Regions from separate parts of the Paenibacillus sp. 01T443 genome, predicted to be linked through region 1. Evidence: riboswitches for the same ligand, from Rfam matches in the RefSeq annotation. Region 1 holds a riboswitch; the other holds the start of a gene.
What was found. Region 1 has a riboswitch for cyclic di-AMP ahead of AC1DLI_RS16775 (APC family permease). Riboswitches for the same ligand answer to the same signal wherever they lie in the genome.
Positions count from the first base shown of each region.

Region 2: another riboswitch for cyclic di-AMP. It lies ahead of AC1DLI_RS03260 (hypothetical protein); the one in region 1 lies ahead of AC1DLI_RS16775 (APC family permease).

Region 1 is NZ_JBFTPE010000008.1:641,000-655,877, reverse strand. Features, by position in the region: gene AC1DLI_RS16825 (sensor histidine kinase) at 1-339, shown strand, start outside; gene AC1DLI_RS16820 (response regulator) at 345-1,916, shown strand; gene AC1DLI_RS16815 (ABC transporter permease) at 2,138-3,073, shown strand; gene AC1DLI_RS16810 (carbohydrate ABC transporter permease) at 3,089-3,979, shown strand; gene AC1DLI_RS16805 (ABC transporter substrate-binding protein) at 4,010-5,533, shown strand; gene AC1DLI_RS16800 (alpha/beta hydrolase) at 5,619-6,653, shown strand; gene AC1DLI_RS16795 (ABC transporter substrate-binding protein) at 6,808-8,355, shown strand; gene AC1DLI_RS16790 (spore coat protein) at 8,492-9,115, shown strand; gene AC1DLI_RS16785 (GIY-YIG nuclease family protein) at 9,157-10,236, opposite strand; gene AC1DLI_RS16780 (VOC family protein) at 10,443-10,853, opposite strand; cyclic di-AMP (ydaO/yuaA leader) riboswitch at 11,138-11,295, shown strand; gene AC1DLI_RS16775 (APC family permease) at 11,423-13,240, shown strand; gene AC1DLI_RS16770 (alpha/beta-type small acid-soluble spore protein) at 13,341-13,556, opposite strand; gene AC1DLI_RS16765 (GNAT family N-acetyltransferase) at 13,707-14,249, shown strand; gene AC1DLI_RS16760 (MORN repeat-containing protein) at 14,374-14,878, shown strand, end outside.
Region 2 is NZ_JBFTPE010000002.1:143,230-158,107, forward strand. Features, by position in the region: gene AC1DLI_RS03240 (hypothetical protein) at 1-486, opposite strand, end outside; gene AC1DLI_RS03245 (GTP cyclohydrolase II) at 620-1,366, opposite strand; gene AC1DLI_RS03250 (DODA-type extradiol aromatic ring-opening family dioxygenase) at 1,398-2,162, opposite strand; gene AC1DLI_RS03255 (winged helix-turn-helix transcriptional regulator) at 2,310-2,630, shown strand; cyclic di-AMP (ydaO/yuaA leader) riboswitch at 2,804-2,964, shown strand; gene AC1DLI_RS03260 (hypothetical protein) at 2,970-3,395, shown strand; gene kduD (2-dehydro-3-deoxy-D-gluconate 5-dehydrogenase KduD) at 3,567-4,322, opposite strand; gene AC1DLI_RS03270 (DeoR/GlpR family DNA-binding transcription regulator) at 4,327-5,121, opposite strand; gene kduI (5-dehydro-4-deoxy-D-glucuronate isomerase) at 5,147-5,977, opposite strand; gene AC1DLI_RS03280 (hypothetical protein) at 6,261-6,524, opposite strand; gene AC1DLI_RS03285 (histidine phosphatase family protein) at 6,663-7,232, opposite strand; gene AC1DLI_RS03290 (hypothetical protein) at 7,257-7,826, opposite strand; gene AC1DLI_RS03295 (hypothetical protein) at 7,861-8,337, opposite strand; gene AC1DLI_RS03300 (TetR/AcrR family transcriptional regulator) at 8,405-9,046, opposite strand; gene AC1DLI_RS03305 (SDR family oxidoreductase) at 9,229-9,969, shown strand; gene AC1DLI_RS03310 (alpha-glucuronidase family glycosyl hydrolase) at 10,104-12,146, opposite strand; gene AC1DLI_RS03315 (endo-1,4-beta-xylanase) at 12,185-13,195, opposite strand; gene AC1DLI_RS03320 (carbohydrate ABC transporter permease) at 13,215-14,159, opposite strand; gene AC1DLI_RS03325 (ABC transporter permease) at 14,174-14,878, opposite strand, start outside.

The sequences.
Region 1 (14,878 bases):
CCGCTAATCATCCAAAGCTTTGCGGAAAATACGATCAAGCATGCGATTAATACGGATGAACCTACCCATATTGCTATAGAGATCGAGAGAATGGAATCGATGCCAGAAGAAAGGCTGCTCATCCGAATTCGCGACACAGGTCGCGGATTCTCGGAAGAAGTGCTGCAGAAGCTCCATCAGGAGGTCAACCTGATGAATGAGGATGGCGAGCATATCGGAATCTGGAATGTGCGGCGCAGATTACGTTTGCTATATGGGGAAAAGGCTGGCATTGCTTTCTCGAACGAAAATGGAGCCGTAGTGGAAATGATCTTGCCTTTATCGAGAGAAATGAGGTAGAGAAGATGTACCGATTATTAATCGTTGATGATGAGGCGTTTATCGCAAATGGTATTAAAGCGAGCGTTGACTGGCAAAAGCTAGGCATAGTAAGCGTATCTATAGCTAACAACCTCAGGCAAGCCAAGGAGGAATTTAACAACCAGCCGTTCGATATGATGATTTGCGATATTGAAATGCCGCAGGGCAGCGGACTCGAACTTTTTGAATGGGTACGTGGGCAGTACCCGCAAACAGAGTGCGTCTTCCTGACCTGTCACGCCGACTTTCAATATGCGAAGAAAGCGCTGCAGCTAGGCAGCTTCGAATATTTGCTAAAGCCGGTTCCCCATGATGAATTGAAGCTTGTGATGACGAAGCTTATCGAGAAAATCAGGAAGGAAAAGGAATCGGCCACCAGGGAGAACGAACGTTTTTGGCAGGATGTGTTGAATCAAGCGATTCCGTCTAATTTGGATAAAATGATGGAGGTCATCGGAAAGCAGAAGCTTCCTTATGGCAGAGACATGAGGTTTCTGCCTGTCGTCATAAGCATCCAGCATTGGGAAAAGTCTTTAACCGCCCGTGACGCTCAAATAATGGAGTATGCGCTGCGCAACGCATTGGAAGAGGTCGTAATTCAGCGGGACAAGACCGCACAAATCGTCCGTATTAATTCGGACTACCTGCTGGTCATTTTTACGCAAGACCTGCCGCCTGATGGAGGCTGTGATTATTTTTGCAAGGAAATTAAGGACCGCTGCAAGGCTTTTATCGAGGTATGCAATCATTATTTGTATTGCCATCTCTCCTGCATGATCGGCAAAGGAGTACAGGCGCATGTCGTGCGGAATATGGTCGAAGAGCTAATGGCGTTCAAGAAGAATCAAGTGAATTGCGTTGACCGCGTGATGTTAATTGACGAGAAAATGAAGAAAGAAGCTCAGATTCCACAACCTCCCATGAATGTATGGACAGAGCTCATCAAACAGGGAAATAAGAAAAAATTGCTCGAGGAGTCGCAGCAATTTCTGGATTCTTGGAAACGAATCGACTGTTTAGGCACCAAAGGCCTGCAGCAGTTTTACCAAAGCTTCCTGCAGATGATCCTTCATACGCTGCAGCAGCAAGGGCTGCGCGCAGATGAAATTTTTTCGGATCATTTGCTTCCAGAGCGGATTCTGTCGGCTACGCGGAGCGTGAAGGATCTTCAGGATTGGGTGAGGGATGTGCTTGAGATAGCACTCGTTCATATTCAAGGCCTGGAATCGAATGAGACCGTCGTAGAGAAGATCAAGCGCTATATTGCGCTTCACATCGATCAAGAGCTTTCGAGGCAGTACATCGCCGACTACATTGGGTTGAGCCCGGATTATATCGTTAAACTGTTTAAGAAAGAAACTGGCCTTTCGATTTCCGACTATATTTTGAGGGAACGGATCAACCTGGCGAAGGAGCTGCTGTCAATGACAGAAACCACGATCAGCAACGTAGCGCTGACGGTCGGCTTCTCGAACTTTTCCTATTTTTCCACGCTGTTTAAAAAAGAAGTATCGATGACACCTCAGGACTTTCGCAAGTGTTGTCCCCAAAGATAAGCGGTGCCGTTAGAGGATAAAACGCCTCTGACGGCCATTTTTTTACTCTTTTTATGATGTCGGAAACTCAAAAGCTAAATGTCGGATTATTAGTAGTTGGTGTATTTGCTTTGCGATAGTATTAGACCAAGCAGTAAAATAAATAAAGCTAAAGGTGGTCGAGACCCGTGCAAGCAAATGCTGAGACGCCAATCCCCGATATGAAGCAGGTCTCATTGAAGATGGAGAAGAAAGCAACATTCGCATTGGAGATGAGGAAGGTAAAGAAATACCGCGCATTGGTGCTGATGGCGCTGCCCGGCCTTTTGTACCTGCTGATCAACAATTATTTGCCTATGTTCGGCATTGTCATCGCGTTTAAGGATATCAATTTCGCGAAAGGCATTATGGGCAGCGATTGGATCGGATTGAAAAATTTCGAATATTTGTTTAAAACGACGGATGCTTACATTATTACTAGGAACACGCTGCTTTACAATATTACCTTTATTTTGTTGAATACCGGAATCGCGTTGGCGTTAGCGATTATGCTGAATGAAATACGCGTGCGGTTATTTTCTAGAATGTACCAGACATTGATCTTGCTTCCTTTTCTGATCTCTATGGTTATCGTGGGTTACCTGGTACTTGGTTTTCTGGATGTTGAAAACGGATTCATGAACAAAACGCTGCTTCCTTCCTTGGGCTTAGATCCAATCTCTTGGTACAGCGAAACGAAGTATTGGCCATGGATCCTGACGATCGTGAGCGTATGGAAGGGCGTAGGCAACTTGTGCATCATTTATTTGGCGGCAATCATCGGCATCGATAACGAGTATTATGAAGCGGCAACGATTGACGGCGCTAACAGATGGCAGCAAATTTTGAAAATCACGCTTCCGCTCGTTGCGCCGGTGATCACGATCATGACCTTGCTCGCCATCGGTCGTATTTTCTACTCCGACTTCGGATTGTTCTTCCAAGTTCCGCTTAACACGGGCGCCTTGATGCCGGTTACGAACACGATCGATACGTATGTATACCGCGCATTGATTAATCTTGGCGACATTGGGATGTCCTCCGCGGCAGGCTTGTACCAAGCGTTTGTCGGATTCATTCTCGTCATCGTATCCAATGCTGTCGTTAGAAAATACAACAAAGATAACGCGCTGTTCTAGAAAGGGAGAGGTACTATGCAAAAATCCGGCAAGCTTTATCAATGGATCATTAACCTTATTATGCTGGTCTTCACATTCTTCTGCGTCATGCCGTTCTGGCTTCTGTTCTCGGCTTCCCTTACCGACGATATGGAGCTTGTACGCAGCGGATACGCCTTTTTTCCCGATAAAATAAGCTTCTCCGCTTACGGTTATTTGTGGAACAGCTCTTCGGAAATATTTCGTGCATACAGTATCACGGTCTTGACCACGGTGATCGGCACGGCACTCGGTTTGACGCTTACAGCGATGGTGGCTTATCCGCTTTCGCGGCTCGAAATGCCGTTCCGCAACTCGCTAGCTTTCTACGTGTTTTTCACGATGCTATTTCACGGGGGCCTAGTACCGACCTATTTGCTCTATACTAATTATTTCGATTTGAAAAATACGATGCTGGCCTTAATCATACCCGGCCTGCTGATGAATGGATTTTTCATTATTCTGATGCGTACCTTTTTTGCAAGCTCGATTCCAACGGCCATTATTGAATCGGCTTATATCGACGGTGCGAAGGAATGGAAAATTTTTTATAGCATCGTATTGCCGCTGTCGACGCCGGTCCTTGCCACGGTAGGTTTGTTTTATACAATATTGTTCTGGAACGATTGGTTTAACGGATTGATTTATATTACCGACAGTCAATACTACAGTCTTCAGAACCTGTTGAACCGAATTCTACTGGATGTTCAGTTCTTGCAGAGCTCGACGCAAGCAGGAAGCAGAAGCGCTGAAATCGCAGCTAATATTCCCCTTGCATCAATGCGGATGGCGATGGCCGCAATCGGGGTAATCCCGCTGTTGATCGCCTATCCGTTCTTTCAAAAGTATTTCGTGAAAGGCCTGACAATTGGCGCTGTAAAAGGATAATAGAGAAGTAATCATACATGGGGGAGCAGGATGAGATTGGACAGAAAAGCATTCAAGACGGCTGCGCTGCTGCTGCTTGCCGCAAGCATGATGTTTACGGGCTGCGCATCGAAAGAGAACCATTCCACGGGTACTGTGGAGGAAAGCGGAAACAATGCCGAGACGGATACCTATGAGGTAACGATGGTCTACCCTGCGAGCTTAGAGCCTAAGGATTTGCTGGTTGTCCAGGAGGAAATCAATAAGATTACGAAGGAGAAAATTAATACCTCTGTAAAGCTTATTCCAATCGGCTGGGGAGCATGGTCGCAGCAAACGACGCTGATGCTGTCAGGCAACGAGAAAGTCGACTTAATCGTCAGCGGGCTTGGAACTTACAGCCAGCAAGTATCCAAAGGCCAGCTGCTGGAGCTTGACGAGTATCTGGCCGAACAAGGGCAAGGGATCGTGGGAGCGCTTGAGGGCCTTGATCCGGATTTCCTGAATGCTGCGAGAATTGGCGGCAAAATTTACGGCGTACCGAGTATCCGGGATTTGGCATCCGATTATGGCATTACGATGCGTAAAGATTTGGTAGAAAAGTACAATATCGATACAACTGCCATTCAATCACTGGATGATTTGGACATCGTTTTTCAAACGATTTTGGAAAATGAGCCAGATATCGTCCCAACGGTGAAGTACTGGATCTCCATTATCGATACTTACATGAACAGCTACTTTGATAATTTGGGAGACGGTTTCGGCGTGCTTCCGGGTTATGACAATGGTCTTAAAGTCGTAAACATGTACGAGACTCCGGAGTATGCCAAGCTGCTGAATACGGTGAGAAGATGGTATCAAGCAGGTTACATTGCCAAGGATGCCGCCACAAGTACGGAGACGCAATACAATCTAGTGAAGGCCGGCAAAGCGTTTTCGTTTATCTCTCATATGAAGCCCGGCATTGAAAATCAAGAATCGAAAATGACAGGCAAAGAGATGATCTCGGTCCATTTAAGGCCTGCTGCAACAACGACGTACAATATTACTTCCGTCATGTGGAGTATCGCGAGAAACTCTAAAAATCCGGAAAAAGCAATGATGCTGCTTAACCTGATGTATACCGATAAAGATCTGATCAATCTGTTTGATTATGGCGTTGAAGGTAAGCATTACGCAAAGGTAACAGATAACATGATTGATTTCCCAGAAGGCGTAAATACGTCGAATTCGGGCTATAACCTGCAGATGGGCTGGTTGTTCGGCCACCAGTTCCTATCCCATATTTGGAATGGGGATGATCCAGAGCTTTGGAACGAGCTAGCGGCATTTAACAAAAATTCTTTGAAGTCGAAGGCGCTTGGCTTCACCTTTAATGCAGATGCGGTTAAAACGGAGATTGCCGCGGTGACGAACGTATCGAACCAATACAAAATCGCTTTGGAAACGGGTACCGTTGACCCTGCGAAGCAATTGCCGGAATTTAATAAAGCTTTGAAGGCAGCGGGCATGGATAAGATCATTACCGAGAAGCAGAAGCAGCTTGATGCTTGGGCGTCTTCAGCAAAGTAGTCAACAACGATGAAAGGGCGGTGCAGACATTCGGATGCACCGCCCTTCCTATAAATAAAAACCAAATGAAAAGGCGGGATTGCAAATGGAAACGATTTTGAAACGAATTCCAGATTCCAATGCGGAGGGAGAGCTGGATCCGAGAGTCTTGGACGTACTAAGCCGAGCGAGGCGTGATTTCTTTGAAGCCGCTCAATCAACCAAGCTGGAACCAAATTCAGGAAGCTTCTCTATCGAGAAGCTTAGAGAACTCATGGGATGGCCGAACACGGATGTTACCCGGACGGCTATTCAAACCGAATACCGGGAGATTGCCGGTACCAATGGCAGCATCCCGTTACGCCTTTATTCGCCGGAGACGGCCGGCGACCATCCTTGCATTTTGTTTTTTCATGGCGGCGGATTTATCGGAGGAAGTCTGAACACGGTCGAAAATCCGTGCAAGTCGCTCGCGGAAAAAGCCAATGCCGTGGTGGTTTCCGTGGATTACCGCTTGGCTCCTGAGCATGCTTTTCCCGCTGGACTAAACGACTGCTTCGATGCAGTGAAATGGGTGTACAGCCACGCCACTGAGATTGGCATTAATCCGCATCAAATCGCCGTTTCCGGCGACAGCGCAGGTGGGAACCTGGCAACGGTATGCACGATGCTGGATCGTGAGCAAGGTACCGGCATGATCAAATTTCAAGCACTTATTTATCCGACAGTCAACATGGCGGGCACGCCAACCGAAGATTTTGAATGGAGCCTCGATCAATACACCGTGAATAATCATCGGGAGTACATCATTCCTGCTATTGAAGGATTAAAAGAGGGCGGCAGCTTTATGCATGATATGTATTTACAAAAGCAAACGGATCCGGAGCATCCTCATGTCTCGCCATTGCTTGCTGAAGATTTGACGGGGCTGCCGGAGGCACTCGTCATCGTGGCCGAGTACGACTACCTACGGCTGGAAGGCGAGGCGTACGCGCGCAGGCTGTCGCGTTCAGGCGTTCAAACCAAGCTCATTCGCTATTGCGGCATGGATCATGCATTCATTGATAAAATCGGTTTGTATCCGCAAGCGGAAGACTGCATGGAAGAAATCGCGGAGGCAATCAAGCAGCGATTCTCTTGATCAGAACTGGGACGTAATCGTATTCCGGCATCTGAAAGATTCACAGCGGAAAATCGAAAACGGGATGTCGGAATTATGAAAGTTAGATGCGGCATTTTCATCTATTCTACTAAGTGTACACGCTTTCATTTAAATAAATTGGGAGGTCACAGCAATGACAAAGAACAAATATGTGGCGAAAACGATTCTATTATTGGCTCTCGCAATGACCATGCTGATCAGCGCGTGCAGCAATGGAGGAAGCAATGCCGCTAGTTCAGGGAACGACGGAGCAGCCGCAGAAGGAGAAAGCGGCAACGCCGGCGGACAATTAAAGCCTGTTGAGCTAGTGATGGTATTCCCTGCAGCCGGGGAGCCGAAGGATATGAAGCTGGTTTCGGACGCTATCAACAAAATGACGAAGGAAAAAATTAATGCTACTGTTAAGCTGATTCCAATCAGCTTTGGAGCTTGGACGCAGCAAAAAACGCTGATGATGTCCGGCAATGAGCAGGTAGACCTGATCGTGAGCGGACTCGGAACTTACAGCCAAGATGTAGCTAAAGGACAGTTTCTTGAACTTGACGGCTATTTGGCTGAGCAAGGCCAGGGGGTTGCGAATGCGCTTGATTCCCTTGATCCGGCGTTCTTGAACGCAACGAGAATTGACGGGAAAATATACGCCGTTCCAAGCATCAGGGATTTGGCAGCAGACTATGGCATTACGATGCGCAAGGATTTGGTAGATAAGTACAACATCGATACGGCTGCGATAAAATCATTGGAAGATCTGGACGCGGTCTTCAAAACCATTAAGGATAACGAGCCTGGCATCATTCCGACAGTCAAGTACGGAACCTCTATCCTTGATATTTATGTAGGCAGCTTCTTTGATACCTTGGGTGACGGATTTGGCGTGCTTCCAAGCCATGACAACGGCCTAAAGGTCGTGAACATGTATGAGACGCCGGAATATGCAGAAATGTTGAATACGGTCAGAAGATGGTATCAAGCAGGCTATATTGCCAAGGATGCTGCGACAAGCACCGAGACGCAATACAATTTGGTGAAGTCCGGCAAAGCCTTCTCGTTTATTTCCCATATGAAGCCGGGTATACAAACCCAAGAATCGAGGACGACAGGCAAAGAGATGGTGTCGATTCACTTCCGGCCTGCGGTCACAGCAACGTCTAATATTACATCCATCATGTGGAGCGTTGCAAGAAACTCGAAGGATCCGGAGAGAGCGACGATGCTGCTCAACATGATGTATACCGATAAAGACTTCATTAATTTGCTGGATTACGGGATCGAAGAAAAACATTACGTGAAGGTGTCCGACAATGTCATTGACTTCCCGCAAGGCGTAGATGCAACGAATTCCGGCTATAACCTGCAAATGGGATGGATGTTCGGGAACCAGTCCCTATCCCACATTTGGAACGGAGACGACCCGGAGCTATGGAATCAGCTGGCGGAGTTTAACAAAAACGCTATAAAATCGAAAGCGCTGGGCTTTACCTTTAATGCCGACGCCGTCAAAACGGAAATCGCATCGGTCACGAACGTTCAGAACCAATATAAAGTTGCTTTAGAAACGGGAACCGTTGATCCAGTGGCCAAGCTGCCTGAATTTATTAAACAGCAGAAAGCAGCCGGCATTGACAAAATTATCGCAGAAAAGCAAAAACAACTGGACGCATGGGCAGCAGCTAATAAATAGTTATGAACGATCAGCCCCAGTTATGACGGAGAGTCATAACTGGGGCTTTTTACGATTTGGAAAGCAGGATGCATAAATTCCCTTTAAAATATTGATATTAAAGAAGCCAATCCATCAATGACAAAGGAGACTTAAAATGCAGCAGCAAACGCAAATCAATACAAATTCACAAGGTTCTCAGGCATTCAATCATGGAGGCCATGAGCTCTTTGATATGCATGAAGTACTGTCTTGTTCAATCGGTATGTTGGATCAATTTATGATTTTCAGGCAGTATGTACAGGATGTCGAATTACAGGATATTTTGGATCGTCAATACAACTTTGCTCTTTCCCAATACAATCTGACAGCGGAATGCTTCGCCTCAGGCCAGAAGCCAAGCCAAGAAACATCAACGTATCTGATAAAAGAAATGACCCCGGCACTCTACGGTTTACAAGCGACGCAGCCGAAAAAGCCCAATCAATCCCTCGCTGACGTAAAGGACGCAGGCATTAGCGGATATATGATCGGACTTGTAAAATCCCATGCTTCCCTCTTGGCGATGGCTGCCGTTGAAGTTACGAATCCGGTCGTACGCCGGGTGCTGGCTTCGCAGGTGCAAAATTTTATTGAAATGGCCTATGAATTATTTATGTATCAAAATAAACATGCCTATTACCAAGTGCCGCAATTAGCAGCCAATGATATGCAAATCATGCTTAATGCTTTTGTGCCTGCAAACGGTATGCCGCAAATGCCGGCTAATACAATTCATTAATTTGGCATGAAAGGAAGGCTGCCCTATGGCGGCCTTTTTTTTTATAGCATCTGCCGATTGATTCGGTACTCATAATTGTTTTTACAAAGTTGAAGGAGATCGTATTTTAGTCCTCGCTTAGGCTGTGTGAGGATTATTTGCTTTTCTCCTCTTTTTTTTAGGGATGCCTGTACTTTCTTCCGGTCGGAGACGTTACTCACAATTAATTCATCTGGCTTTGACTCGGCATATCTCGTTATGATAAATTGATCGCCGGCAGCTTCATCTCTCGATTCTCCAAGCTCAAACATCTGAAAGTCGCTAAGCATCCCCGCTTGAACTTTTGCAACCAGCACATGGGAATGACCAAAGTAGATAACATCCTGATCGATTACGGCTTCCCTGTCTACGATCTGTTTGTCTTCGGCTTGCTCCAAATTTCGTATGCTGATGAGCATTTGCTGCGCTTTTTCAAACTCCATTTTTGACGCATAAGTCTCCATTTGGGTATATAGGATTTCAATCAGGCCTTTGCCTCGATGAGCGAGCAGCTCCGAGGCTTGGCGGACGTTATTCAAGTAGTCCTGCTTCGTTATTTTGCCTTCGCATATGCCGCTGCATTTACCGATATGGTAAAGAAGGCAAACTTGCTTTGGCATGGTTTTGCAGGTGCGAAGACCGTAATGCTCGGTTACGAATTCAAGCAGCGCATCTCGAAATCGCGCGTTTTTAAAAGGGCCTAACCGATGTGTTTCCTCTGGTTCAGCGATTTTCTGTTGACGGCTGCGGTTCCGGTAATACACATCCAAACGCGGAAGCGGGTCGGCCGTAAGCTGCAAATAAGCATAGCCGCTGTTATCTCTTTTTAATGCTCGATTAAAGGGAGGCTTATGAATTTTTATTAAGTTATTCTCGAGGAGTAAGCTCTCAGCTTCATTATTGACAAGGACGACCTCAATGGACGATATTTCCTGTACAAGCTGCTTAATCCTTCGATGGGTATGGTTTTTCGTGAAATAGGAACGCAGCCGGCTTCGCAGGTTTTTGGATTTTCCGACGTAGAGGATGCTGCCTTCTTTATTTTTCATCAGATAGCAGCCGGGGCTTATCGGGTATTCGGCTGCCTTGAACAAGAATGACACCAAGCATCCTCCTCCTCATATGATTTGATGGTATGACGAAAAAATAGAGACAAAAGAGAATGATTTCATCCGACACTATTCGACAATCGTATGAATAATTCCTTGTTTTACAAATAGGATAAAATAACGAAGAAAAGAGGAGACGGCCCTCTGCACAGGGGACGTCTCCTCTTCATGTCAAACGTATTCTCCGATATCGAAATCGGTTAGGCTTGACTTGCGTTTGATTCAGTGGTGATCATCCAGCGTATACCGAATTTGTCTTCGATTTGTCCGAATAAGGAGCCCCAGAAAGCAGGCTCTAAAGGCTGATGGATTTGGCCGCCGATTGCTAATTGATTGAAGGCTTGCCGTGCTTCAGCTTCTGAAGCGAATTCAAGGTTTAAATGAACGGCGTTTCCGCTCTGCACAGGCTCAAACACAGAGTCTGACATAAAGAAATTGACGCCTGCGGCATTGAAACAGAGGTGAATGATTTTGTCTTTGAGCTCCTCGCGTGCGTCGGGAAGCTGGCCATGCGTCAGAATGGAATTGATTTCTCCTCCAAGTGCCTGCATGTAAAATTCGGATTGCGCTCTTGCGTCCTCGGAAATGATGTAGGTTGTGTATTTTGCCATTCTAAAACATCCTTTCTTAGTGGGTTTAAACATACTCCAATCGTATCATATAAAGCGGGCATCGATTTCTTACGGATTGCTATTCTATTAATCAGATGTTTTTATGAAAATCAAAGGGATTTCAAGCATGTGAGCGATAAGAAAAGAATGCATAGGTTGTAAGCGGTTAAATGATTCCGCATGATTCCAAATCAAATCATTTTAGACATTTATGATCGTTTACAATGGCAATGGAAAGGAGTAAGATTCAGAACGTAATCCAATGCCGTAACATTTTCTGATATTATCCTTGATCGCTGAGTTCTGAAAAAGAAGCGGGGGAACCATGGAGACCGATCATTCGATCTTGTCTCAGGGGTGAATCACTTGGCTTTGCCAAGCGTAGGGCGACTTTTGCGTCCGAATCCGACAGCTAACCTCGTAAGCGTCCAGAAGAGGAATTTATCACGAACGAACCAAGTTTATTTGGTAAGCCGTGGGAAAGTCCTTACTTTCCTGCGGCTTTTTTTGTGTTCTAAACGGTATTTGACATTTTATTAGAGTACAAGGATAGGAAATGGGGAGCAATTATGGTCAGCAGATTTAAACGATTGATTATCGGACGTCCGATGAAAAGCTCGGAAATTGAAGGTGAAAAGCTGAGCAAGCTTAAGGCGCTTGCGGTGCTTTCGTCAGATGCTTTATCCTCGGTCGCATACGGCACGGAGCAAATTTTAATTGTGCTGATGGTTGTCGGATTTACAGCGGTTTGGTATTCCATTCCAATCTCCATCGCTGTGCTAGGTCTTTTATTGGTGCTTATTTTATCGTATCGCCAAACGATTTTCTCTTATCCTTCCGGCGGCGGCGCTTATATTGTCGCGAAGGATAATCTCGGCGTTTCTACCGGTCTGTTAGCAGGAGGATCGCTGCTAGTCGATTATATTCTGACTGTTGCGGTCAGTACGTCGGCGGGGACGGATGCCATTACGTCAGCGTTTCCTTCGCTTCATGATCACCGGGTCCTCATTGCTTTAGTTATGATCTTTCTTCTGACTATTATTAATTTGCGGGGTATCACGGAATCGGCTTCGGTGCTGGCCATGCCGGTCTACTTGTTCGTAATCGCCATTTTCGTATTGATTATTTCCGGCGTTATAAAATATTTGGCAGGCGGCGTTCCGGCAGCTGCTCCTGAAATGGGTGCTGCAGTCTCGAACATCAGTTTATTCCTTCTGCTAAAGGCTTTCAGTTCGGGCTGCTCAGCGCTCACGGGCGTGGAGGCGATGTCCAATGCGATTCCAAACTTTAAACAGCCGGCCGAGCGCAATGCGGCAACTACGCTTATTATGATGGGGACGATTCTAGGCGCAATGTTTATCGGCATAAGCCTGCTTGCCTATTGGTATGGCATAATTCCGAATGAGAAAGAAACCGTCGTATCGCAAATCGCGAATGCTACCTTTGGCAGAGGCGTCATTTATTATGTGATTCAGGGCGTTACGGCGCTCATTTTATTTCTGGCGGCAAATACAGCTTACGCAGCATTCCCGCTGCTTGCCTTCATGCTGGCAAAAGATAAATATATGCCGAATATGTTCATGGCGCGTGGCGACCGTTTGGGCTTTTCGAACGGCATTATTATTTTGGGCGTCTTATCTGCATTATTGGTTATCGCTTTTCACGGCAACACCGAAAGCTTAATTCCGCTATATGCAGTGGGTGTATTTATACCATTTACGCTTTCCCAGCTGGGCATGATGGTACGTTGGGTGAAGCTGAAGCCGGCCGGATGGCTTTCACGTTTCATAATTAATACAATCGGCATGCTTACAACGCTGGCAATTACCTTAATTTTTATTTTTACAAAGTTTAGCCACGTTTGGATGGTGTTTATCTTTCTGCCGCTCGTTATCTTATTGTTTTATGGAATTCACCGTCATTACTGCAACATGTCAGACGAACTGCGGATTAATATGTCAGTAGATAAACCGGTTATAAAAGGGAGCACGATTGTGGTTCCCATTGCGGGAATAACGCGTGTCGTTAATCATTCCCTTAGCTATGCCAAATCGTTGACGGATAATGTCGTTGCCGTTTACGTTGGATTTGATGACGAGGACATTGAACGAATGGAAAAGAAGTGGGAAGAATGGAACCCCGGAGTCCGGCTCATTGTTCTTCGGTCGAGCTATCGGAGCATCATTAGACCTCTGATGAGGTTTATTGATACAATAGAATGGAAAACGGCTGAAACGGATCATATTACCATTCTCATTCCGCAGTTTATTACAAAGCATTGGTGGCATTATTTTCTGCACAACCAAACGAGCTTAATGCTCCGTGCCTATCTATTTACACAAAAGGATGTGGTTATCGCGACCGTGCCTTACCACCTTCAGAAATAGGAATAGAATAGCTTGATTCGGCAGCATCCATTGGGGATCGGGATCGATCCAGTCACAGAAGAAAAGCCCTCCAGCAATAGGAGGGCTTTTCGGCGGCTGATTAGAAGTTGCGTCCACCTAATTGTTGTTCCGCGATTTGAACAAGCTTTTTCGTAATGTATCCGCCAATCGAACCAGCATCGCGCGTGGAAAGATTACCATTGTAACCATCCTGCGAGAACGAAACGCCAAGCTGCTGCGCAGCCTCTGTTTTCAATTGCTCAATCGCTCCTCTTGCTTGTGGTACAACCAATGTATTCGAACTTTTTCTGCTCATTAAAATCACTCCTTCTTGGGATGTGAGGTTATTATGTGGTGTGTATTGTAAATGTATACAAGAAAACGGTCAGAATTTTCAAATTTTTTTCGAAATGTTTCAAGACCTCGAGAAACAGAAAAACAATGAATTTTTCGAAAGGAGAAATGGATGATGCAAGGTGAAAATATCTACCTGCTGCCAATGGCAGTGGGCCATGCAGAAGAGCTGCTTGCGCTTCGCTTGAGAAATTACCATTTTTTCAATCCCTTTGAGCCGATTCGGCCTGAGCCTTATTTTACGTTAGAAGAACAGAAGAAAATGATTGAAGCCGGGATCAGAGGGGCAGAACAGGATCAAAATTATGTGTTTGGCGTTTTTTTACAGCATACAGATAAGCTTATAGGACGTATCGAGCTATCAGGAGTCGCCCGGGGTCCTTTCCAAAATGCGAACCTTGGTTATTTTCTAGATCACGGGGAGAACGGCAAGGGTTATATGACAGAAGCCATCGCGCTATGCGTAAATTATGCTTTTAATCAACTAGGGCTTCACCGTATTCAAGCGGGTGTCATGCCAAGAAACCAACCCTCTATTCGGGTATTGGAGAAAGGAGGTTTTCGTCATGAAGGACTTGCGAGCAAATATTTGAAAATAAACGGAATATGGGAGGATCATGCATTGTATGCCAGGACAGTGGAGGATATTAACTGATATTTCTAAACCATAAGGAAAAGAAATCCTTTTTCGTTTTTTAAACCTGTTTCGAAATCGCATACCTCGTTTATTATCCTAATAGAATGAACTAATATAACCAGATAAGGGGAAGTGATGGTCGATGAAAAAAACGGTCATGATGATGTTCAGCTTTGCTTTAGTATTTGTTCTAACAGCAGCCGCAGGGGGAGCATCGAAAGCTGAAGCAGCTACCACTAAAGAGTATCTCGAAATTTCCAAGAATGTTCTGTATTACGGTGAAGTGAAGAATGGACTGCCTCACGGAAAAGGAACAATGACATGGTATCAAACCAAGTCTTATTCCGGTGATTGGGTAAACGGCAAACGGAATGGAATGGGGAAGTACGTAGCTAATTCCACTAGTGATCACAAAGAAATCAAGATTACATATGACGGCGCTTGGAAAAATGATCAAAAGGTCGGGAACGGCGCTCTGTATACGAGGGTAACGGACTTTGACGGCGAAGTGGAATACCACAAAATTCAGTTTGGTACATTCGCTAATGATGTTTTTGCAGCAGGTTATTCCGTTGCCCATAATGAAAAAGATCCCGTATACAGCTTTAACTATAAGGATGCTAAGCTGAACCTTCAAATCATGGGCA
Region 2 (14,878 bases), on a different contig from region 1:
TTCTAATTTATATCCGCCGGCGTAGGCTCTTTGCACAAGAGCTACCACCTTTTCATCTTTTATGGCAGCAGCGCTCTCTTTCGAAATCGGCCATGCTTCCGCTGTCAGCACCTCTTGCACATTCGAAGCAAAAAAGTCGTTTTGTGCAGCTTCCAAATGCGTCTCATAATAATCATGCAAGCCGCGCAGCATCGTGTCGGCCGTCGATTGATCAGCCTTTGCCATATTTTCGACCATATATGTGACAAGTGCAGATGCATCAGCCGCTTCCTTCGCCACAAGCTTAAACTCGGAAAGCAATGCTTGCTGGTCCTCCTGGATTCCTTGCTCGCTTCCGCCGTCATCCGTCACTTGGATGTCAGGCTTTACAGATTCAGAAGGGTTGCTTTTGCTGCATCCAGTCATTGCTAATAAACCGATAACGGCTAGAACAGAAGTTATCACACGCCATTTGTTAAACCTAGTATGACCATCCTTTTGCTGCATTCATCCATCCTCTCCTTACATTTGATTTATGACCTGCTATGTAGTAGACGTAACGGCAGCGCAAAATGTTTTCGAAAAAAAAACTGTGCCAAGGTTACCGAAAGCAACCTTAGCACAGTTCTTCTTTTTCTTCCTATTTAACGAGGGTCTGAGGCTCTTGACCAAAATGACCCGATCGATTCATTTTCGTTTGAATGTATTTCTCGTTGTAGACTGAGGAATTGCCCCATAGCGGCACTCTGCCCGCTACGTTCATACCTGATTTGCGCAGTGCGTCCACTTTACGCGGATTATTGGTAATGATCGATACCGGCAAATCGCGCAGCAGCTTAAGTACGGCAATGGCGTCGCTGTAATCACGCGCGTCATCCGCGAAGCCAAGCTCAGTATTGGCATCAACCGTATCGAGGCCATCCTCCTGCAGCAAATAGGCAATTGCTTTGCTGAACAAGCCGATTCCGCGTCCCTCATGGTTGGCCAAATAAAACAGCGCTCCTGTTCCGTGCTCGGTAATAATACGCATGGATTGCTTCAACTGATATCCGCAATCGCATCTTGCGCTTCCGAAGATATCCCCTGTATGGCAAATGCTGTGCATTCGGATAAGCGCGTCTTCATTGTTATCAAAATCGCCGTAGACGAGAACGCTCGATTGCTGGAGATCCGCATAAGAGAAGCGGTTCAAATCCTCGACCAGCTGTTCGGGAGACATTTCCTCGCCGGCTTCCTTGCGAAGCCAGCTGTACCAATGAAACGTTTTTGTCTCTCCGTCCAGCTCTACTGGCAGCTTGACCGGGCCAATGACGTAGATATCGTCATTTCCGGCTTGCGTGCGTTTAAGTTTATCTTTTATTAGTGCTGCGATATGGGGTTTGATCATATTGGTTCACCTTTTCTAAATAGATATAGGATTAAAATCGCATAGATAAGTAGCTCAAAGTGCCGAATTCATAGCTTCTATAGATAACCTGCGGGACCGCACCCGGATCTCCGCTTCCAAGTGCTATATATAAAGGAACGAAATGCTCTGCGCGAGGTACTGCCATTTTAGCATGTGGAGCCAGCTCTTCATACCGAAAAAGAGAATTTATATCATGCTTATTCATTTTCTCTATTAGCCACTCGTCAAATTCGACTGCCCAGCTCTCCGGCTCTTTCTGTCCCCATTTCACCGCCCGAAGGTTATGAACGGTCACGCCGCTTCCGATAAGCAAAATATTTTGATCGCTCAAGCCGCGCAGCGCCTCGCCGATTCGGAACTGCTCCTCCGCTGAGCGATAAGGGTTAACGGAAACCTGTACGACCGGAATATCTGCCTTTGGAAACATATGCTTCAGCATCGTCCATGAACCATGGTCGAGTCCTCTTGACGTATCATATGCTACCCGGATATGATTTTCGCTCAGCAGATGGCCAACTAACTCCGCTACCTTTGTGGATCCTTTGGCCGGATATTTAACCTGGTAAAGCTCATCAGGAAAACCGTAGAAATCATATAACGTTTCGTATTCATCATCCTTGGAAGAGATGGTAACCGTCTCTGTCTCCCAATGTGCTGTAAAAATGACGATGGCATCCGGTTTCAGGCTTGCTCCCGTTTGTTGAAGAAATTTGCTATATTCATTCTGCTCTACAGCGAGCATCGGTGATCCATGTGCTAAAAATAATGGTTTCATGGCGGTGCCTCCCCAACTTCACTTACTATTTGTAACTAATTATAGTTTTATAACTAATGATAGTCAAGTAATTAACAATATTCAGGTGTGCTTGTATAAATAAGATATTGAGGTTATACTTATTGGAAGATAAAAGAGGTGATATTCATGAATCAATCTAACCTTTGTCCCCGTTTCCAGAGGGGAATGGACATTATTAGCAGACGTTGGACCGGCCTAATCATATTCCAGCTTCTGTCCGGACCGCAGCGGTTCTGCGCTGTCCAATCCGCATTGCCAATCAGCGGAAGACTATTGTCTGAGCGTTTCAAGGATTTAGAAAACGAAGGTATTGTCGACAGGCATGTTTATCCCGAAATACCCGTTCGCATAGAATATTCATTAACGGAGAAGGGCCGCGCGCTGGAGCCGATCATCCGTGAAATACAAGTATGGTCACAGGACTGGATAGAGATAGCAGAGGCGTAACGGGAACGCTCCGGACAAAAGGAATATCACGATAGCGGATGACTACATGCCGCTTCGTGATATTCCTTTTTTTACTTTACAGGATTCTAAAGCCTGTCCAAGCTACCTTGTACGTATCCCTATTTAATTGTACAAGATTTACAGATATGCAATTGCGGGGTATAATGAAGAGTACATTATTCACGCTGAATTTTTCGAATGAAAAAGCGGGGGAACCAACGCGAACGATTCCAATCGTACGCAAGGGGTGAATCCAGGGATTTGTAACCCTGGTAGGGCATTCTCTCTAGCCCGAATCCGACAGCTAACCTCGTAAGCGAACAAAGGAGAGATTTATTTATGTTGACAAATTGTGCAAATCATCTGCATCATTTCACGGAACAGCCTCCTCATTTATCCGTCACCCGAATCGAGCTTTTCGTTATTCCTGCTCTCGCCGTCGATTCTGCAGGCCACCGCATATGTCTTCGATTAACGAGCAATCAAGGCTTTGGCTGGAGTGAGCTGTTTGCCAGCGATACAGAAGAGTCCGTTGACTTAGACAGATGGAGCGATCTGCTTCAAAGCTTTATCGGCAGCATCCCTCTTCCGCCACTCGACCAGTATCAATACGACAAATCGGATCAGGATGGCCGTGCCCTCCACTTGTTCGTTACAGCTGTCAACCATGCGCTAGCCCAATCTGCCGAATCGCCCCCGTACAGCATCGATCATGAAGAATCTGTTTTGCGTCAACGTTCTGTCTCCTATGTCTCTTTGGATTAGTTAGCTAAAAGGGTTTGTACAAATAGAAAGTCCAGAACAGTCATTCTCGTTCTGGACTTTCTAACTTTTTTCAGCAGTTTTCGAGAACCGTTCGGCACTCGCAACAAAAAGGCCCTCCTTTATTACAGCCGCAGCTGCATAGGGAGAGCCTTTTACGCAATTATAGCCTTATTACCTAACCAACCATCCGCCATCAACGGCGAGAATATGGCCGTTCATGTAATCAGAAGCCGAAGAAGCTAAAAAGACTGCCGGCCCAATCAAATCCTCCGAGGAGCCCCAGCGTCCAGCTGGAATGCGCTGCAAAATTTGGGTGCTGCGTACGGGATCCTCGCGAAGCGCTTCCGTATTATCCGTGCTCATATAGCCTGGAGCAATCGCGTTTACCTGTAAGCCTTTGCTCGCCCATTCGCTTGCAAGCGCTTTGGTAAGCCCTGCAACCGCATGCTTGCTGGAAGTGTAGCCTGGAACGTTAATGCCGCCCTGATAGGAGAGCATCGACGCGATATTAATAATTTTGCCTGAGCCCTGCTCGATCATATGCTTGCCTGCAAGCTGAGACAGCACAAATACCGAGTTCAAATTAACATCTATTACAGCCTGCCAATCCTCATAGCTGTGCTCTGCGGCCGGCGTACGTCGAATGATGCCCGCGTTATTGACCAAAATATCGATCCGTCCCAGCTCGTTCACTGTCCGATCAATGATGCCCGCGAGCTTCGCGCGATCAGAAACATCGGCTTGTATCGTAATGGCTTTGCGTCCTAATGCCCGCACGGCGTCAGCTGTCTTGTCAGCAGGCGTGCTATTGGTGACAAGCGCCACATCAGCGCCTGCCTCCGCTAACCCAAGTGCTACCGCTGCTCCAAGGCCGCGGCCGGCACCTGTTACGACAGCCGTTTTCCCTGTTAAATCGAACAATCCCATCGGTTTAAGTCCTCCCTCTCGTACGCCTCCCGCTTTCCGGAAGCTGCGCCTTCATCATTTTTATATGAAGCGCCTCATATTTGGCTGCGACCTCTGGAGCAATGCCATCATCTGTAATGATGCAATCAATCTCATCCAGACCAGCAAAAGTAATCAAAGCGCCCTTGTCGAACTTGCTATGGTCGGCCAAGCAATACACGGTTTTCGCGTTATCCATATAAAGCTTCTTCAGCTTCGATAATTCTTCCGTAAATATCGTCAGCCCATATTCCAAATGAATACCCGTCGTTGATAAAAAAAGCTTATGGACATTCAAGCGTTTAATCCATTCCTGTGACTCTGCCCCAATAAGCAGGTTATTATGGCGATAACCACCTGGAATGACAAGCCTTACCTGGTCCTTTAAGGTCAGCTCTCGAATAATGAGCAGATCATTCGTAAGCACGGTGACAGGCATATTGGGAAGCTTCTTCGCCATCTCAAGCGTAGTGCTGCCCGCATCAAGCGCGATGATATCGTTATCCTCGATGCAGGAAAGCGCAAGCGCGGCAATGGCTGCTTTTTCCTGTTGATGCTTGCTGTTAGGGAATTGCAGCGGGTAAAGGCTGTCTTCGCCTTCTTGCTCCACCACAGCCCCGCCATGTGTACGCTTCAGCAGTCCCTTCTCCTCGAGCTTCTCCAAATCCTCGCGAACCGTTTTTTCCGTGACGCCAAACTGTTCACTCAGCTCAGATACTTTAACTGCCCCAAGCTGCTCTAGTTTCTCAATAATTTTCCGATGCCGTTCAGCAGCAAGCATGGTGCACCTCCTGTAGCGATTGCTTCTATTTTAGCTCGCTTGCAGGTACCGCGTCCATGTCTGTGAAGGTATAGTTTTCTCCTGCCATCGACCAGCAGAACGTATAATTGCTCGTTCCGACGCCGGAGTGAATGGACCAAGGAGGTGAAATAATCGCTTGCTCGTTCGCCACAACCAAATGTCTGGTTTGCGAAGGCTCGCCCATCATATGAAAAACGCGTGCATCAGCATTCATATCGAAGTATAGATACGCTTCCATGCGCCGATCATGCACATGAGAAGGCATTGTGTTCCAAACGCTTCCCGTTTTTAGGCTTGTTACGCCCAGCATAAGCTGGCAGCTTTGAATGCCGTCCGCATGAATGTATTTGTAGAGAACACGTTCATTTGAAGTTTCCTGCGAGCCAAGATGTGTCGGATTCGCTTCCTCCATCGTCATTTTGCGTGTCGCGATTTCAGCATGCGCCAGCGCGGAGCAGAAATAAAGCTTCGCCGGGTTTGCTTTGTCAACGCTGGACAGCAGAACTTGGCGTTTGCCTTTTCCAACATAAAGCACTTCAAGCTTGCTAAGCTCGTAAACTTCTCCGTCAACAGAAATCGAAGCAGGTCCGCCAATGTTAAGGAAACCAATCTCGCGGCGCTCCAAGAAATATTCAGTTTTCAACGTGGCCGCGTCTTCCAGCTCAAGCGTTTCGTTCACAGGCAATGCACCGCCAACTACCATGCGGTCATAATGGGTATATGTCATCTTGATTTGATCCTGTACGAACAGGCTCTCGATCAAAAACTCGCTGCGCAGACGTTCCGTATCATATTGCTTCACATCGGTAGGGTTTGTTGTATGGCGTACTTCCATTGGATAAAAGCCTCCTAAAGTTTTTTGGCGCATAGCTTGCTCTGCAAACCACGCCTACGTTTGTTAATGTTCGTTTTTATAATATCACACATTTACGAACATAAAAAGTACTTTTATGAATCGGACTGCAAAGGTGAACACTCGTTTCTCCAGAACGATCATCCCGCTCCGCTTCTACCTTCCATTTATCGATCCACTCTTTCTTGAAGAGCTCATACCGGGTACTAAAAACGCAAGAAGGAGGAGACATTGGTCTCCTCCTTCTCCCTATCCAAGCTGCAGCTTACCAAGTAATCCGGCCGCCTGTATGTTGATAGCCATGTAATAATTCATATTTCTCGCTGCGCATTAAGCGCTTCATTTGAACTCTGTATTTACGATTGTCATCTCTTCTTGCTTCGGTACATTCTTTGTTATAATGAACGCTCTTTATGCCCTTCCGGTATTCCCGGGTCTTGCTTCTTCTTGGGTCGTAGTGCTTCTTCGCAAAAACAGGCTTAACGTTTTGCTCATTTTCCCACAACGTGATTTCTTCCTGAATAAACATCTTCATCCCCGTTATACCGGGTTAGATTATGGCATCAAGCCACTATACCGATATAACTAATAGAAGAAGACCTTTGGATCGAACATCTCTGTCACCCCCTATGATGAGCATCGCTATTTTAGCATGAAATGCATAGCGTTACCGCGGCTGGTTGATTCTGCTCCAAACCCTGCTAACCGATTTTAGATCGGCGCCTTCGAAAGCCAGCTTATAAATATCCGGCATATCGAGCTGTTTCCAGAAATCGAATCCATAGCTTTTATCAAAAGCATTCAGGATTAATGCCAGCAGATTCCCGTGCGTGCCGAATACGATATTTTTGTTAGGATGTTTTTTGAGCACCTGCATGACTGCTTCCGTTCCGCGTTTCTGAGCAATCGCATTCGACTCTCCGCCCTCCCATGCAAAGCTGCTTTCCTCCCAAACTTTCTCGATAACAGCCTGAAAATCCTCCACAGGTTGGCCCGAAAGCAGCCGCTCCTTAAAATCATCCTCAATAACGATAGCTCCGCCAATGTATGCTGCAATGCCTTCCACGGTCTGAATCGCTCGTCTATAGGGACTGGAAATAACGTAGTCGATATTCATTCCGATCAGCGTGTCTGTTATTATTTTTGCATCATTTAAACCCTGCTCCGATAAAGGCCTCGTTAATTCTTCCGGCGTATAGACGGAGTGCGCATGCCGCACCAAATAGAGATTTGTCATTAGCTTGCTTGTTTCCCCCTTTCTTTACTCCACCGTAACGGTTGTATAAACGGAGATGTCGTAATGGCTGTCCACGACCTTCTCGTCTAAGGAAAAATCGCAGTGTGCGGCAATATAATACGTTCCGCTTGGCAGCAGCAAATCCTTCTCTCCGTAAAATTCCTTCCAAAACTTTGCGCCCGGATCATCGTTCGAGTAACCGCCGCTTTTCTGGAAAGGATACTCGTGTTTTTCTCCCTTTACAAATACGGTTGGTGCCAGCTCTGATGTATTGGCGCCTTCCATTTCTAGATTTTTGCCGTCCGTTAAATAAAACACAACATTCGTTCGCGGCCCCCAGACCGTTATCGATTCGTCTTCGCCAATATAAGTCAATGCAGCGGAATAGACGATCGGTTCACCCTTTGCAAAAGTGGTCTTGTCGATGTTTAAGCTCATCTCAAAAAGCTCATCCTTATGCTCTGGCATTGGCTCAGCCATTTTTTTCAAAAGGACAGGGTCCACCGCATTTTCTGCCTTCTTTCCCCCACTAGGACCGCTGCATGATGATAGGATTATCATGAACATGATGAAGATTAGGACAACTCGATTCATAGTGCCTCCTTTCCCTTAAGGAACAGTCTGGCAATCAATCCACAAACGATAATACATGTTCCTTTACTTGAACTTTCTGTTCTGCTGTCAGCTTAACGGATTTCAAGCCCTCGTAATTTTCATCGGGTATGAGTATGGTTGATGGCTTTGTCAGCTCGGTTTTGGTTTGATCGCCATCCTCCGTCATCATAATATTGGACCTATTTGCATCGGAGAGTATGATTTCAGACTTAATAAAATTCCCTTTTAAATCATAAGAGTCCTCGATCATTTTGATATCGGATTTAATATAATTTTTGCCTTCAACGACGATCGTGATGGCATTGACCTTCTTATAGCCTGTTCGCACAAACATGCCTTCTTCATTCTGCTCGCTCGTTTCTGTGGCAAAAACTTCGATATGCTCCACCTTCTCCGATTTGCTGCAAGCACTTATCATAACAAAAACAACGCATAGCAGACTTAACTTCATTACAAAAGCATACATGCCTGTTTTGCTTCTAAATCCCAAATCACCACTCCTTAATGCTTTCGTTATTTGGGCTGTGCTTAGTCTGAATTGTATCTTCACTTCATAATTACAAACGTTTACAAATTTGTAAAGGTTGCATTTGCTTGCGGCTTGCGGATTCAGGCATTTCTCCCAATATTGGATAAATATCATTTTTCTCAAACAATCTCCATAGTTGTTCTGCCATAAACGCAGTGGAATGAGGCATTTTATGCTGAATCCACCACTCTACGATACCAACAAAAGCCGATGCCATAAATTGGGCATTCAGTTCATTGTCTATATCTGCAGGGAGATCTTGCCTATCGAGCTTCTCTTTAACGTTCTTTGACACGAACGTCAGCAGGCGCTCCCGGAACACGGAGGTTCTTTGATTGGAGAGCATGGCGGAGAAGAATAGAAAGTTTTCCTCGAAATAAACGAAAATCGGCTTTAAATCACTGACCAGCGCTGCTTTTTCCCAATCTAAATCATTTTTACTGCAAAAAGTGATCAGCCTGTTCAAATGGTCTTCTATGCATTTATCAAGCAGGTCGTATTTGTCACTGTAGTGCAAATAGACGGTTCCCCGGTTTACATTGGCCCGTTCCGAGATATCGTTGATCGTGATTTGTTCGAGTTCTTTTTCCGAAAATAACTCCAAAAACGCCTTGTTGATGGCTTCCTTTGTCTTTACGATTCGTCTGTCTATTTTGGCTGAGGTCCCCATACTTCACCAGCCTCCTTAAGTTAATGAACGTTTTCGTTCTTATTGTTGAATATGGAACAAAAGCGGTTTTATTAGCGATTGAATTCTCTTAGCATCGCTATATAATGATAATCAACGAATGCCAAATAATCAACATTTGTTGAATAACGGCTTTGTATATTTCCTCAAAGGGGCGAACAACAATGGAAAACGTGAAATCTAAGGTAGTCATCATAACGGGAGCTTCCAGCGGAATAGGAGAAGCCACAGCCAAGTTATTGGCGAATCAGGGAGCAAAGATTGTATTAGCAGCAAGAAGAGTGGATCGTCTGCAAACCATCGTGAAAGAAATTGAACAAGAAGGCGGGGAAGCTGTTTATATAAAGGCGGACGTTGTTTCTTTCGAGGATATGCAGAAGCTCGCACAGTTTGCTTTGAAGCAGTATGGCCGAATCGATGTGCTGGTAAACAATGCTGGGGTTATGCCAGTTTCTCGGCTTAATGAACTGAGAATTGCAGAATGGGATCAGATGATTGATGTGAACATTAAAGGTGTGCTATACGGCATCGCTGCGGTTCTGCCAACCATGAGGGAACAGCGATCAGGACATATTATTAACATTTCATCGATTTCGGGCCATGAGGTGCATCCGGCATCGGCTGTATACAGCGCCACCAAATTTGCCGTCAGAGCGATTTCGGAAGGTCTGCGCAAGGAAGAATCCATGGCCTCCAGTATCCGTTCCACTATCATCTCGCCAGGCATAACAGAGTCGGAACTGATGAACACAGTGAAGAGCCCCGAGGTTCTAGCAATGACAGCTCATATGAGCGGACTGGCCATTTCTCCATACCGGATCGCTGGAGCCATCGCCTACGCCATCAATGAACCCGAAGATACCGGAGTCAACGAAATTGTGATACGACCGACGTTACAGCACTAATACAACCTATGATATATCGAGGGATGGATAGGTATTGGTAAATAAAAAAGCGGCAGCCTCGGACTTTATAATCTCGTCCTGGCTGCCGCTGTTTCTATTATTGGGATCCGTATAGTCCCTTATTTCCTTGAACACTAATAAATGACTCGGCCTTCCGCGTCAGAAATACCGGATTTACGATAGAAATACGTATTAATAATATCACGCCAATTTCTGGCGTGCTCGGCCTGGACAGCCAAACGCTCAGCAATAGGGGAAAATCTGGCTTCGTCGATTTTGCCGGAGAGGCCAGCCCATTGCTGCTGCAGCCTGTCCGCTTCCTCCGCGCCCCAGAAATGTATATCATAAATATGTTGAATTACCGTTTTTCCAGATTGGAGCTTATGGGTATAGGATACATGGTGGAAAAACAGCAGAAGCTCGTCCGGACAGGTTTCCAAGCTGTCATACAGAGCTGCGTTCGGCTCAGCGTACTGCGATGTATATCCCGTGCCGCTTGCCTGCGTCCGGTTAACGCCGATACCGTCCCGATCCGCAAAATGATAGGTTCCCCACCTTGAGTACTCGTAACCGTCGACATCCGGGCCGTAGTGATGGTTAGGTGCGACCATCCAGCCGACGCCAAGCGGCGCCGTGTAACCTTCGTAAATCGGCCACGACAACATCAGCATCCGGCCGATCCCCATTACGACTTCGGGATCGTTCCCAAACGTTGCGATGGTCCACTCCACGCCAATTTCCTCGGCCGTTAAATCCGGATTCCAGATCAGGCGGCCATACCCGTACAGATTAGCCTGAGCAAGAATATGTCCCGTCCAGCTTTCCTCATCCCCGATATTCGATACGGCGGCAATGCCGCTAAACGTCATCCCGTACAGCGATCCATCCACGATCCGTTTCACCTCAGTACCCGAACCTTCCGCATGCGTATCGAAATCGAGTACCTGCTTCCATTGCGGTACCAGATAACATAGATGCCGCTGCTGGCCTGTATACTCTTGGGTTATCTGAAACTCCAGGATTTGATTGGTTTGTTTCATCGCGCCGAATAGAGGCGAGACAGGCTCCCGTACCTGAAAGTCCATCGGTCCATTCTTAATTTGCAGCAAAACATTTCTCCGAAAACGGCCGTCTAACGGCTTGAAATGATCAAATGCCGCACGAGCACGGTCGGTCTTCCGGTCACGCCAATCCTGCATGCAATCATAAACGAAGCAGCGCCAGATAACGATTCCGCCGTAGCTTGCAAGCGCATCAGCCAGCATGTTTGCCCCATCCGCATGATCGCGGCCGTAGGCAAACGGACCTGGCCGATGCTCGGAGTCTGCCTTCACGACAAAACCGCCGAAATCAGGAATGAACCTATAAATCCGGTCAGCCGTTTCCTTCCACCAGAGTTGAACGTCGCTATCCAGCGGATCTGCTGTCTGCAGGTCCCCCAGTTGCAGCGGCGCCGCAAAGTTTACGCTCAGGTATAAAGTGATACCGTATTCCCGGAACACATCCGCGAATAACGATAGGGACGTAAGCAGCTCTTCCGTTATGAATCTGGTCTCCAGCTCATGAACATTCACATTGTTAATAGAGATGGCATTAAGACCGGCAGAGGCCAGCAAACGCGCATAATCCCTAACACGCTGCAAATCAGAAGTGATGCTGCCGTTCCGATAAAAAATCGAACGCCCCGCGTACCCTCTCTCGATGGTGCCGTCTGCATTATCCCATTGGTTAATCATCCGCAAAGCGTTTCTTGGCGATTCATTCACATTCAGTTCCTCTAAAGGCTCTCCTGCGCCTACTAGCCGAAGCAAATGGAACACACCGTATAATATGCCGGCATCCGAGCCTCCGGTAACCATTATTGCGCCATAGCCGCTTTCTTGCCGGTAACGAAGCGTATATCCTTCTTTCCCCTGCTTCCATTCCCCTGGGCCTTCCTCTTCCGAGTAAACCGCTAGTTGAATGCAGCCTCCATCCTCAGGCCTCTCCTTGATGCACGCATCGATGCCAAGCAAAGCTTGGATGCCATGCTGGAGCTCCTTTACGGCGGTTTTCATAACGACGGAACGTTTATCCGCAGCAATAATTTGGCCTAAAATGTGGCTATAGGCTTTTTTCTTTTGCCTATCCTCAATCGGAAAGTAATTCAGCCAAGCCTTATATGCCGAACTGTTCATTAATCAAAATGCCTCCTTACGAACCCGCTTCGCAGTTGTTAGCTCCTCTGAATAACTCGCCAGAACGAGCCTTTTGGCTCATGCTTCTCATCGAACAGAAGCGGCCAATTTTTCCGTCCCCGCACAGGAAAGTCGCTCAGCCACGTATAATCATCCGCCGCTCCCCAGAAAGTAACGGCGTCAATATGGCTCCGGTATTCCTCCAGCAGCTTAAACAAGGCTTCGTAGCGCTGCTCCTGCAGCTCCAGCATTTCAGCCGTCGGGCTTGCTAAATCCGTGCGCCGGTCATCGTGGCGGAACATCGATACATCAAGCTCCGTCAATTGAAGCCTTAAGCCGAGCGAAGCATATTTCTCGATGGCAGACCGTATATCATCCAATTCGGGACTATACAGATTCCAATGCGCTTGAAGGCCGACGCCATGCACCGGTACGCCTTGCTCGAGCAAGGATTTGACCAAGCGGTAGATCTTATCGCGTTTTGCTGGATTCGACTCATTGTAATCATTGTAGAAAAGCTGGGCTTTCGGATCGGCTTCATGGGCGAATTCAAAGGCTTTGGCAATAAAGCCGGGCCCGGCGATCTCCAGCCATTTGGAGGGGCGAAGCAGCTCCGATCCCTCGTCTGCGATTACCTCATTCACAACATCCCACGCATAAATATCCTCTTTATAGCGCTTCATAACCGTATCGATATGCGATTTCAAGCGGTCATACAGCTTATCTCGGCTGACCGGTCGGCCATCTGCTTCTTGAAACAGCCAATCCGATGTCTGATTGTGCCAAACGAGCGTATGCCCTCTCATTTTTTTGCCATGCTCTTTTGCAAAAGCAACGATTTTGTCTGCCTCTTCGAACGAATACGTATCCTCCGCCGGATGCAAGCTAACGAACTTCATCTCATTCTCGGCGGTCAGGCTGTTATAATGCTTGGCGATAAGCTCTCCCGCCTGAATGATCGTACGCGGATTAACCGCTGCTCCAATATCGAACGAGGCCTGAAATGCCTCATGCAGCTTTGGAATGCTGCGGTTCGGAATGCTGTCCATTTCCTGTTCCCCCATTCGATTATCCTTTCACGCCGCCTACGGTCATGCCTTTCACAAAGTACTTTTGCAAAAACGGATATACCATGATGATCGGCAGGGAGGCTACAATGGTCATCGTTGCCCGAATGGCGAACGGCGTTACCGTATTGGCTCCCGTGTTGCCTGCATTGGCAAATGCATCGCCGGCCGACTTCGTCGTCAAGGAAGCATTGGAATTCTGCAAAATTTTCTGAAGCTCATATTGCAGGGTGCTTAAATCGATATTCGATGAATTGTACAAGAAGACGTCAAACCATTGGTTCCATTGATAGACGGCCGAGAATAAAGCGACGGTCGCAAGCACCGGAACGCACAAGGGCAGAACGATGCTGTAAAACATTTTAAAGTCGCCTGCTCCGTCTATTCTTGCCGACTCGAGGATGCTCTCCGGCAAACCTTCGATAAAGGAACGAATGATAATTAAGTTAAACACGCCGATCAGGCCGGGGAAGATATACACCCAAAAATTATCGAGCAAACCCAAATCGCGGATTAACAAAAAGTTTGGAATAAGGCCTCCGTTAAAGTACATCGTCAAAATAAATGCAATCGTGACGAATTTACGCAGGACATACTCTTGTCTCGTTATCGTATAGGCCACCATGGCTGAGCAAAACACGGTAGCAATCGTTCCGATCACGGTACGCAGAACCGAAATCATCGTCGCATGGAATATGGTGGATTCCTTAAGCACATACGCGTAATTGTCCAGCGTCCACATTCTCGGCAGCAAATAGATGCCGCCCTTGATCGAGTCTGTCGCGTTATTCAGCGAAACGGCGGCCGTATTCAAGAAAGGATATAGGGTAACGATCATCAGTAATGTAAGAAAGATATAATTGCATGTGTCGAAGATGATATCGCCTTTCGACGAACGTATGCGGCTTGATTTTTTGGAAACAGCTCCCGCTGCCGATTGATTCATGATGTACCCTCCTTCTAAAATAATCTGGACTCGCCCATCCGCTTCGCGAGATTGTTCGCTGCGAATAACAATATAAAGCTAATGATCGTTTTAAACATGCCCGCCGCGATCGAGAGCGAGTAGTTGCCTTGCGCAATCCCGTATTTAAGAACAAATATGTCAAGGTTTTCGGAAAAATCGACGTTCATCCCGTTCCCCAGCAAATACTGCGGCTCGAAACCCGATTCCAGCAAATACCCGATATTCATAATCAGCAATACGATAATAACCGGCTTAATGCCAGGAAGCGTAACATACCACATCCGTTTAATACGGCCTGCTCCGTCCATCTCCGCCGCTTCATACTGCGCGGGGTCGATCATTGTCATTGCCGCCAAATAGACGATCGTGTTCCAGCCTACGTCCTTCCAAACGGAGCTTGCTCCGAATATTGCCCAAAATTGCTCCGGTATGCCGAGGAACAGAATTTCCTCGCCCTTCTCGACGAAGCCGGTCCAAAGCAGCAATTGATTGATGATGCCGTCAGGCGATAACGTCGTTTGAATGATGCTTGCCGCAACGACCCATGAAATGAAATGCGGTAAATAGCTTACCGTTTGAACCACTCGTTTAAAAGCAACCTTGCGCACCTCATTCAGAAGCAAAGCAAGCGTAATGGCCGTCACAAAGCCAAGAATCAGATTAATACCGCTCATGGCAAGCGTGTTTCTTAAGACGCG